Regions from separate parts of the Streptomyces sp. 4F14 genome, predicted to be linked through region 2. Evidence: predicted binding sites of a transcription regulator. Region 2 holds the regulator's gene; the other holds the start of a gene.
The links. Region 2 encodes HrcA, which represses chaperone genes, less so after heat shock. Its sites were predicted from a motif close to TTNGCACTCNGNNNNNCNGAGTGCNAA; they were not measured.

Region 1: groES (co-chaperone GroES) is a predicted target of HrcA. The motif match lies at 2,046-2,072, and genes of this name have one in related genera.

Annotation. Positions count from the first base shown of each region.
Region 1 is NZ_JBLRVY010000020.1:56,716-61,102, reverse strand. Features, by position in the region: gene ACLZOT_RS30380 (THUMP-like domain-containing protein) at 1-111, opposite strand, end outside; gene ACLZOT_RS30375 (polysaccharide deacetylase family protein) at 231-1,160, shown strand; gene ACLZOT_RS30370 (polysaccharide deacetylase family protein) at 1,157-2,005, shown strand; gene groES (co-chaperone GroES) at 2,219-2,527, shown strand; gene groL (chaperonin GroEL) at 2,643-4,268, shown strand.
Region 2 is NZ_JBLRVY010000026.1:97,737-102,123, reverse strand. Features, by position in the region: gene ACLZOT_RS35880 (nitronate monooxygenase) at 1-165, opposite strand, end outside; gene dnaJ (molecular chaperone DnaJ) at 366-1,502, opposite strand; gene hrcA (heat-inducible transcriptional repressor HrcA) at 1,503-2,519, opposite strand; gene ACLZOT_RS35865 (MBL fold metallo-hydrolase) at 2,641-3,330, shown strand; gene ACLZOT_RS35860 (DUF3097 domain-containing protein) at 3,363-4,163, shown strand; gene hemW (radical SAM family heme chaperone HemW) at 4,201-4,387, opposite strand, start outside.

The DNA of each region.
Region 1 (4,387 bases), on a different contig from region 2:
CGTCCGCCGCAGCCGGGTGGCGACGGCCAGCTCGTCACCGGGGGAGGTGCCGGCCACCTCTTCGAGCAGAGCACGGCCTTGGTCGGTGAGGAGGGGGGCGAGGTTGTTCACCGGCCCATTGTCCTACGGGGCCGCGAGCGCCGGTTCCCGTACGCCACCCGAAGGATCGCCGCCCACCGCCCGCAGTGTCTCCCCGTCCCCACCCTCGTCGGCTGCAAGGATCCCGCACCATGGAACCAGTGGGACAAAAATACAAAAAGCGCGCGTTCGGGGTGAAGGGGTTCCGGGGCGGGGTGACCGTCCTCGCGGTCGCCGTGATCGCGTCCGGGTGCGCGCAGGGGGAGCGGCCGGCGGGGGAGAGCCGGCCGGCGGCGGGGCAGGGGGCGCAGGCGGGGGCCCGGCCCTCGATGACGTCCGCCGAGCGGCTGCGCGCCGAGCAGGCCGCGCGGGTCGTGGCGGCGAGGAAGTGGGGGCTGAAGAGGGTCCCGCTCACGCCCCCGGCCCCGCCCGCGAGGAAGCCGGTGATCACGACGCGGGACGGCTTCGAGGTCGACGACCACGAGGAACTGGGCCTGCCGCCGGTCTTCACGACCGTCCCGACCAAGGAGAAGGTCGTCTTCCTGACGATCGACGACGGCGCCGAGAAGGACCCCGCGTTCCTGCGGATGATGACCGAACTGAAGGTCCCGTACACCGCGTTCCTCTCCGACTACCTGGTCAAGGAGGACTACGGGTACTTCAAGAAGATGCGGGACGCGGGCGTCGTCCTGAACAACCACACCCTCCACCACCCCTACCTCCCCGGTATGTCGTACCAGCGGCAGAAGCACGAGATCTGCGGCATGCAGGACGTCATCCAGAAGCGCTACGGCAAGCGCCCCCTCCTCTTCCGCCCCCCGTTCGGCAACTACAACCGCGACACCCTGCGCGCGGCGAAGGCGTGCGGCGTGAAGTACGCCCCACTCTGGGACGAGGAGGTCTTCGTCGACCACTGGGAGTACCGCGAGTGGGACCGCGACCTCCACCCCGGCGACATCGTCCTGAGCCACTTCCGGGGCCGGGACGACTGGAAGGGCACGATGCCCGACATGGTCCGCCGGTTCCTGAACATGGTCACCGAGAAGGGGTACGCCGTGGGACGCCTGGAGGACTACCTGTGAGAGTGCGGGGGCTGGTGGCGGCCGTCCTGCTCGTGGCCCTGACCCTCGTCAGCGGCTGCGCCCAGTCCGTCGACCCGATCGAACGCCTCGGCAAGAAGGCGGCGGAGCGTATCCAGGGGGCCCGTCCGGGGTCCCCTGCTACGGGTACTACGGGTACTACGGGTACTACGGGTACTACGGGGCGCGGCGGTGCGGGCGCCGGAGGTACTGCGGGTCGTCCGGGGTCCCCCGCAGGTACGACGGGTACCACCCCCGCACCCCCCTACCCCCCGGTCCTCGACCGCATCCCCACCTCCGACCCCGTCGTCTTCCTCACCTACGACGACGGCGCCGAACGTGACCCCCGCTTCATCGACCTGGTCCGCGAACTCCGCCTCCCGGTCAGCATGTTCCTCACGGACAGCGTCGTCGGCCCCGGCTACGGCCACTTCGCGCGGCTGCGTGCCGTGGGCGCCAACCTCCAGAACCACACCCTCCACCACGCCGCCCTGCGCGGCCTGCCGTACGCGGGACAGCGCGCGGAGATCTGCGGCCAGCAGGACAAGCTCAGGTCCCGCTTCGGCCTGCGCCCCCGGCTCTTCCGCCCGCCCTACGGCACGTACGACACGGCGACCCTGCGCGCGGCGGCCGACTGCGGCATCTCCACGGTCGTCCTCTGGCGCGCGGCCATGACCCCCGGCGGGCTCGTCTACACGCGCGGCTCCCGCCACCTCCTGCCCGGCGACATCGTCGCGATGGACTCCGACGAGGCGGGCGGCCCGACGCTGAGGGACCGGACGGTACGGGTGCTGCGGGAAGCGCGGGAGAGGGGGCTGACGGTGGGGAGACTTGAGGACTACCTCTGAGGTATCACGGCATGAATCTCGGCCTCCGTGCCGCACAGCATTAGCAGTCCGCTTGACCGAGTGCTAATCGCGGTCATAGTCTCAGGTCTGGCACTCCCCACTGGAGAGTGCCAACAACGCGACGGGCAGGTCCGGCACCCGCGACGACGGATCCACCTGGTCGCCACCTCAGACAGTTAACCCCGTGAGATCTCCGAAGGGGGAGGTCGGATCGTGACGACCGCCAGCTCCAAGGTTGCCATCAAGCCGCTTGAGGACCGCATCGTGGTCCAGCCGCTCGACGCCGAGCAGACCACGGCCTCCGGCCTGGTCATCCCGGACACCGCGAAGGAGAAGCCCCAGGAGGGCGCCGTCCTCGCCGTGGGCCCGGGCCGGTTCGAGAACGGCGAGCGCCTGCCGCTCGACGTGAAGGTCGGCGACATCGTGCTGTACAGCAAGTACGGCGGCACCGAGGTCAAGTACAACGGTGACGAGTACCTCGTCCTCTCGGCTCGCGACGTGCTCGCGATCATCGAGAAGTAGTACACCTCAGGTTTTTTGAGCTGCGCCCCTGGCCCCGCGATCCCTTGGAGGAGCCGGGTGCCAGGGGCGCAGTGCTTTTTACACCCACAGATTTTCCGAGAGGGCACCCGCTGTCATGGCGAAGATCCTGAAGTTCGACGAGGACGCCCGTCGCGCCCTTGAGCGCGGCGTCAACAAGCTGGCCGACACGGTCAAGGTGACGATCGGCCCCAAGGGCCGCAACGTCGTCATCGACAAGAAGTTCGGCGCCCCGACCATCACCAACGACGGCGTCACCATCGCCCGTGAGGTCGAGATCGACGACCCGTACGAGAACCTCGGCGCCCAGCTGGTGAAGGAGGTGGCGACCAAGACCAACGACATCGCGGGTGACGGCACCACCACCGCCACCGTGCTCGCCCAGGCGCTCGTCCGCGAGGGTCTGAAGAACGTCGCCGCGGGTGCCTCCCCGGCGCTGCTGAAGAAGGGCATCGACGCGGCCGTCGCCGCCGTCTCCGAGGACCTCCTCGCGACCGCCCGCCCCATCGAGGACAAGGCGGACATCGCCGCCGTCGCCGCGCTGTCCGCGCAGGACACGCAGGTCGGCGAGCTGATCGCCGAGGCGATGGACAAGGTCGGCAAGGACGGTGTCATCACCGTCGAGGAGTCCAACACCTTCGGCCTGGAGCTGGACTTCACCGAGGGCATGGCCTTCGACAAGGGCTACCTGTCGCCGTACTTCGTGACGGACCAGGAGCGGATGGAAGCGGTCCTGGAGGACCCCTACATCCTCATCAACCAGGGCAAGATCTCCTCCATCCAGGAGCTGCTGCCGCTGCTGGAGAAGGTCATCCAGGCCGGTGCCTCCAAGCCGCTGCTGATCATCGCCGAGGACGTCGAGGGCGAGGCCCTGTCGACCCTGGTCGTCAACAAGATCCGCGGCACGTTCAACGCCGTCGCCGTCAAGGCCCCCGGCTTCGGCGACCGCCGCAAGGCGATGCTCCAGGACATGGCGACGCTGACCGGCGCCGAGGTCATCTCCGAGGAGGTCGGCCTCAAGCTCGACCAGGTCGGCCTTGAGGTGCTGGGCTCCGCCCGCCGCGTCACCATCACCAAGGACGACACCACGATCGTCGACGGCGCCGGTGACTCCTCCGCCGTCCAGGGCCGCGTCGCCCAGATCAAGGCCGAGATCGAGAACACGGACTCCGACTGGGACCGCGAGAAGCTCCAGGAGCGCCTCGCGAAGCTCGCCGGCGGCGTGTGCGTGATCAAGGTCGGCGCCGCGACCGAGGTCGAGCTCAAGGAGAAGAAGCACCGCCTGGAGGACGCGATCTCCGCGACCCGCGCCGCGGTCGAGGAGGGCATCGTCTCCGGCGGTGGCTCCGCGCTCGTCCACGCCGCGAAGGTCCTGGAGGACGGCCTCGGCAAGACCGGCGACGAGGCGACCGGTGTCGCCGTCGTCCGCAAGGCCGTCGTCGAGCCGCTGCGCTGGATCGCCGAGAACGCCGGCCTGGAGGGCTACGTCATCACCTCCAAGGTCGCCGAGCTCGACAAGGGCCAGGGCTTCAACGCCGCGACCGGCGAGTACGGCGACCTGGTCAAGGCCGGCGTCATCGACCCGGTCAAGGTCACCCGCTCCGCCCTGGAGAACGCCGCCTCCATCGCCTCCCTCCTCCTCACGACCGAGACCCTGGTCGTCGAGAAGAAGGAAGAGGAGGAGCCGGCCGCGGCGGGCCACTCCCACGGCCACGCGCACTGACACACCCCGCCTCTGAAGCCCGGCCCCCTTCCCGAGGGGGCCGGGTTTCGGCTTTCCGGAACCTCGTACTCAGGTGAACCCCACGGATCCCGGGCGCCCTGTCCGGCGCACGCCACGGC
Region 2 (4,387 bases):
CTTGATCTCCTCGTACATGCCGTCGGCCGTCTTGTACCCGGCGGCGAGGAAGCCGAGACCGCCGGCCTCGGACACGGCCGCAGCCAGCCTCGGCACGGAGACGCCGCCCGCCATGGGGGCCTGCACGATCGGGAGAGGAAAGAGATCGGTCAGTTCGGAGGACATGACCGCATGTTGTCACGTCCTCCGAACAACCTCGAACCGACCCCGGGTTTGGCACATGCCAACACATGCCGGCGCACAGGCCACAGGACTAACGCCCGTTGAAGGCGTCCTTCAGGCGCGAGAACAACCCTTGCTGCCCGGGCTGACTGTGCCTGCCCGGGGGCCAACCCCCGGACCCCCGGCCGCCGCGCCAGCTCGCGTCAGCGGCCGTTGAAAGCGTCCTTCAGCCGCGAGAACAGCCCTTGCTGCCCGGGCTGGAACTGCCCCGTCGGCCGTTCCTCGCCCCGTAGCTTGGCCAGCTCCCGCAGGAGTCGTTCCTGTTCCGGGTCGAGCTTGGTCGGGGTCTGGACCTCGACGTGGACGATGAGGTCGCCTCGGCCGCCGCCCCGCAGATGCGTGACGCCCCGGCCGTGGAGGGGGATCGACTGGCCGGACTGGGTGCCGGGGCGGATGTCGACCTCCTCCATGCCGTCCAGGGTCTCCAGCGGGACCTTCGTTCCGAGGGAGGCCGCCGTCATCGGGATGGTGACCGTGCAGTGCAGGTCGTCGCCCCGGCGCTGGAACGTGGAGTGCGGGAGTTCGTGGATCTCGACGTAGAGGTCACCGGCGGGACCGCCACCGGGCCCGACCTCGCCCTCGCCGGCGAGCTGGATGCGCGTGCCGTTGTCGACGCCGGCCGGGATCTTGACCGTGAGCGTCCGCCGGGAGCGGATCCGGCCGTCGCCCGCGCACTCGGGGCACGGCGTCGGCACGACCGTCCCGAAGCCCTGGCACTGCGGACAGGGCCGGGAGGTCATGACCTGGCCGAGGAAGGAGCGGGTGACCTGCGAGACCTCGCCACGGCCACGGCACATGTCGCAGGTCTGCGCGGTGGTGCCGGGCGCGGCCCCCTCGCCGCTACAGGTGTTGCAGACGATCGCCGTGTCGACCTGGATGTCCTTGGTCGTACCGAAGGCGGCCTCGTCGAGGTCGACCTCCAGGCGGATCATCGCGTCCTGGCCGCGCCGGGTGCGCGAGCGCGGACCGCGCTGGGACGCCGTACCGAAGAACGCGTCCATGATGTCGGAGAAGTTGCCGAAGCCACCGGCGCCGAAGCCGCCCGCGCCCCCGCCGCCGCTCTGCGAGAGCGGGTCGCCGCCGAGGTCGTAGACCTGCTTCTTCTGCGGGTCCGACAGCACCTCGTAGGCGGCGTTGATCTCCTTGAACCGCTCCTGGGTCTTCGGGTCCGGGTTGACGTCCGGGTGCAGCTCGCGCGCGAGCCGGCGGAACGCCTTCTTGATCTCATCCTGCGACGCGTCACGGCGCACGCCGAGTACGGCGTAGTAGTCCGTGGCCACTTACGACTCCGCCAGGATCTGTCCGACGTACCTCGCCACTGCGCGTACCGCTCCCATCGTTCCCGGGTAGTCCATGCGGGTCGGTCCGACCACGCCGAGCTTGGCGACTGCCTCGCCGCCCGAACCGTAGCCGACCGACACGACGGACGTGGAGTTGAGTCCCTCGTAGGCGTTCTCGTGCCCGATGCGCACGGTCATGCCCGAATCCCCCGCCTCGCCCAGCAACTTGAGGAGCACGACCTGCTCCTCCAGGGCTTCCAGGACGGGCCGGATGGTGAGGGGAAAGTCATGTCCGAAGCGGGTGAGATTGGCGGTTCCGCCGATCATCAGCCGCTCCTCGTTCTCCTCGACGAGCGTCTCCAGGAGAGTGGAGAGCACCATCGAGACCGTACCCCGGTCCTCGCGCTCGAAAGCCTCCGGGAGGTCCTCGACGAGCGGGGGCACGTCGCTGAACCGGCGCCCCGCGACCCGGCTGTTGAGCCGCGCGCGCAGATCCGCCAGCGAGGCGTCCCCGAAGGGCGCCGGGCAGTCCACCATCCGCTGCTCCACCCGGCCCGTGTCCGTGATCAGCACGAGCATCAGCCGCGCGGGCGCGAGCGCCAGCAGCTCGACGTGACGGACGGTGGAGCGGGTGAGGGAGGGGTACTGGACGACGGCGACCTGGCGGGTGAGCTGCGCGAGCAGCCGGACCGTGCGCGCCACCACGTCGTCCAGGTCGACCGCGCCGTCCAGGAAGTGGTGGATCGCCCGGCGTTCGGGCGCCGTCATCGGCTTGACGCCGGCCAGGCGGTCGACGAACAGGCGGTAGCCCTTGTCGGTGGGGATGCGCCCCGCACTCGTGTGCGGCTGGTGGATGAAGCCCTCGTCCTCCAGGACGGCCATGTCGTTGCGCACGGTCGCCGGGGACACCCCGAGGTTGTGCCGTTCGGTGAGCGCCTTGGAACCCACCGGCTCCTCGGTCCCCACATAGTCCTGGACGATCGCGCGCAGCACCTGAAGCCTGCGTTCACTCAGCACCGCGCACACCTCCAGAAGTCCGCCCTTGGCACTCGTCACCTACGAGTGCCAGTGTACGGCGGTCGGGTACCACGGGGGCAAGGTCGTCCCCGTCGCCGGATGGTACGGCTAGCGTCTCTGTATGACGGTGACTTGGGAAGAGCTGGGCTGGGAACGTCTCACGGAAGGCGTCGGCCGCGTCCGCCTGCCGGGATGGGACTGCACGGTGGGGCTGGTGATCACCCCGGACGCCGCGCTCTTGGTCGACGCCGGCTCCAGCCTCCCCGAGGGCGCGCGCCTGCGTGATCTCCTCCCCGTCAATGTGACCCATCTCGCGCTGACCCACCCCCACTTCGACCACGTCCTCGGCGCCGCGTCCTTCCCGGAGGCGGAGGTGTACGCGGCCTACGCCGGGTACGACGCCGCCGAGCTGGCCGACGACGCCGTACGCAACGGCCTCGACGCGGGGCTCGCCCGGGAAGCCGCCGCCGCGCTGACCGCCCCCGGGCACGTGGTCACGCGCGCCTGCACCCCGGTCCCGGGCGTCGACCTCGTGCCCCTGGGTCCCGCCCACAGTCCGTACGACCTTGTCGTCACCGTCTCCGGTGCCGTGCCGGTCGTGTTCTGCGGGGACCTCGTCGAGGAGTCCGGGGAGCCGCAGGCGGGGCCGGACGCCGAGCCGGCGCGCTGGCCCGGGGTGCTGGACGAGCTGCTGGCGCTGGGCGGGGAGGACGCGCTGTACGTGCCCGGTCACGGGGCGGTGGTCGACGCGGCGTTCGTACGGCGGCAGCGGGACGCCCTCGGCGAACGGTTCGGCGTGTCGCGCCGGTGAGTCCCGCGCACGCTTCTCCTATCGTCATCCGAATGCGCCAGTACTCGCCGGACCTCACCCCGCCGTGGAAGAAGCAGGGCCCCGCGCCCGAGATCCCGGCCGACCCCGGCCTCGTCGTCGAGGAGCCCGGCAGCGGGTTCTGCGGTGCGGTGATCCGCTGCGAGGCGGGGACGGTGACGCTGGAGGACCGCTTCGGCAAGCACCGCGTGTTCCCCATGGAGCCGCGCGGGTTCCTGCTGGAGGGGAAGGTGGTGACGCTGGTGAAGCCGTCCGGCGCTTCGGTACGTCCCACCCGTACGGCTTCCGGTTCCGTCGCCGTGCCCGGCGCCCGCGCGCGCGTCGCCCGTGCGGGCCGTATCTACGTCGAGGGGCGGCACGACGCCGAGCTGGTCGAGAAGGTCTGGGGCGACGACCTGCGCATCGAGGGCGTCGTCGTCGAGTACCTGGAGGGCGTCGACGACCTCCCCGCGATCGTCGCCGAGTTCGCGCCAGGACCCGACGCCCGCCTCGGCATCCTCGTCGACCACCTGCTGCCGGGGACGAAGGAGTGGCGGATCGCCCGGTCGGTGACCAGCGAGCACGCGCTCGTCGTCGGACACCCGTACATCGACATCTGGGAGGCGGTGAAGCCGTCGTCCCTCGGCATCGCCGGGTGGCCTCGCGTCCCGCACGGGCAGGACTGGAAAACCGGGGTGTGCCGGGCGCTCGGGTGGCCGTCGGAGAACACGGGCGCGGTGTGGCGGGCGATCCTGGACCGGGTGACGTCGTACAAGGACCTGGAGCCGGAACTGCTGGGCAGGGTGGAGGAGTTGATCGACTTCGTCACGGAGTGAACGGGGTGAGCGGGGTGAACAGGGCGACCGGGGTCGGTCAGTCCACCAGGTCCCGCACCACCGCGTCCGCGAGCAGCCGCCCCCGCAGCGTCAGCACGGCCCGCCCCGCGTCGTACGGCCCCTGCTCCAGCAGCCCTTCCCCCAGCGCGCGGTGTGCGGCGGCGGTGCCTTCCTCGCGGAGCAGGTCCAGCGGGACCCCCTCGCGCAGGCGCAGTTCCAGGAGG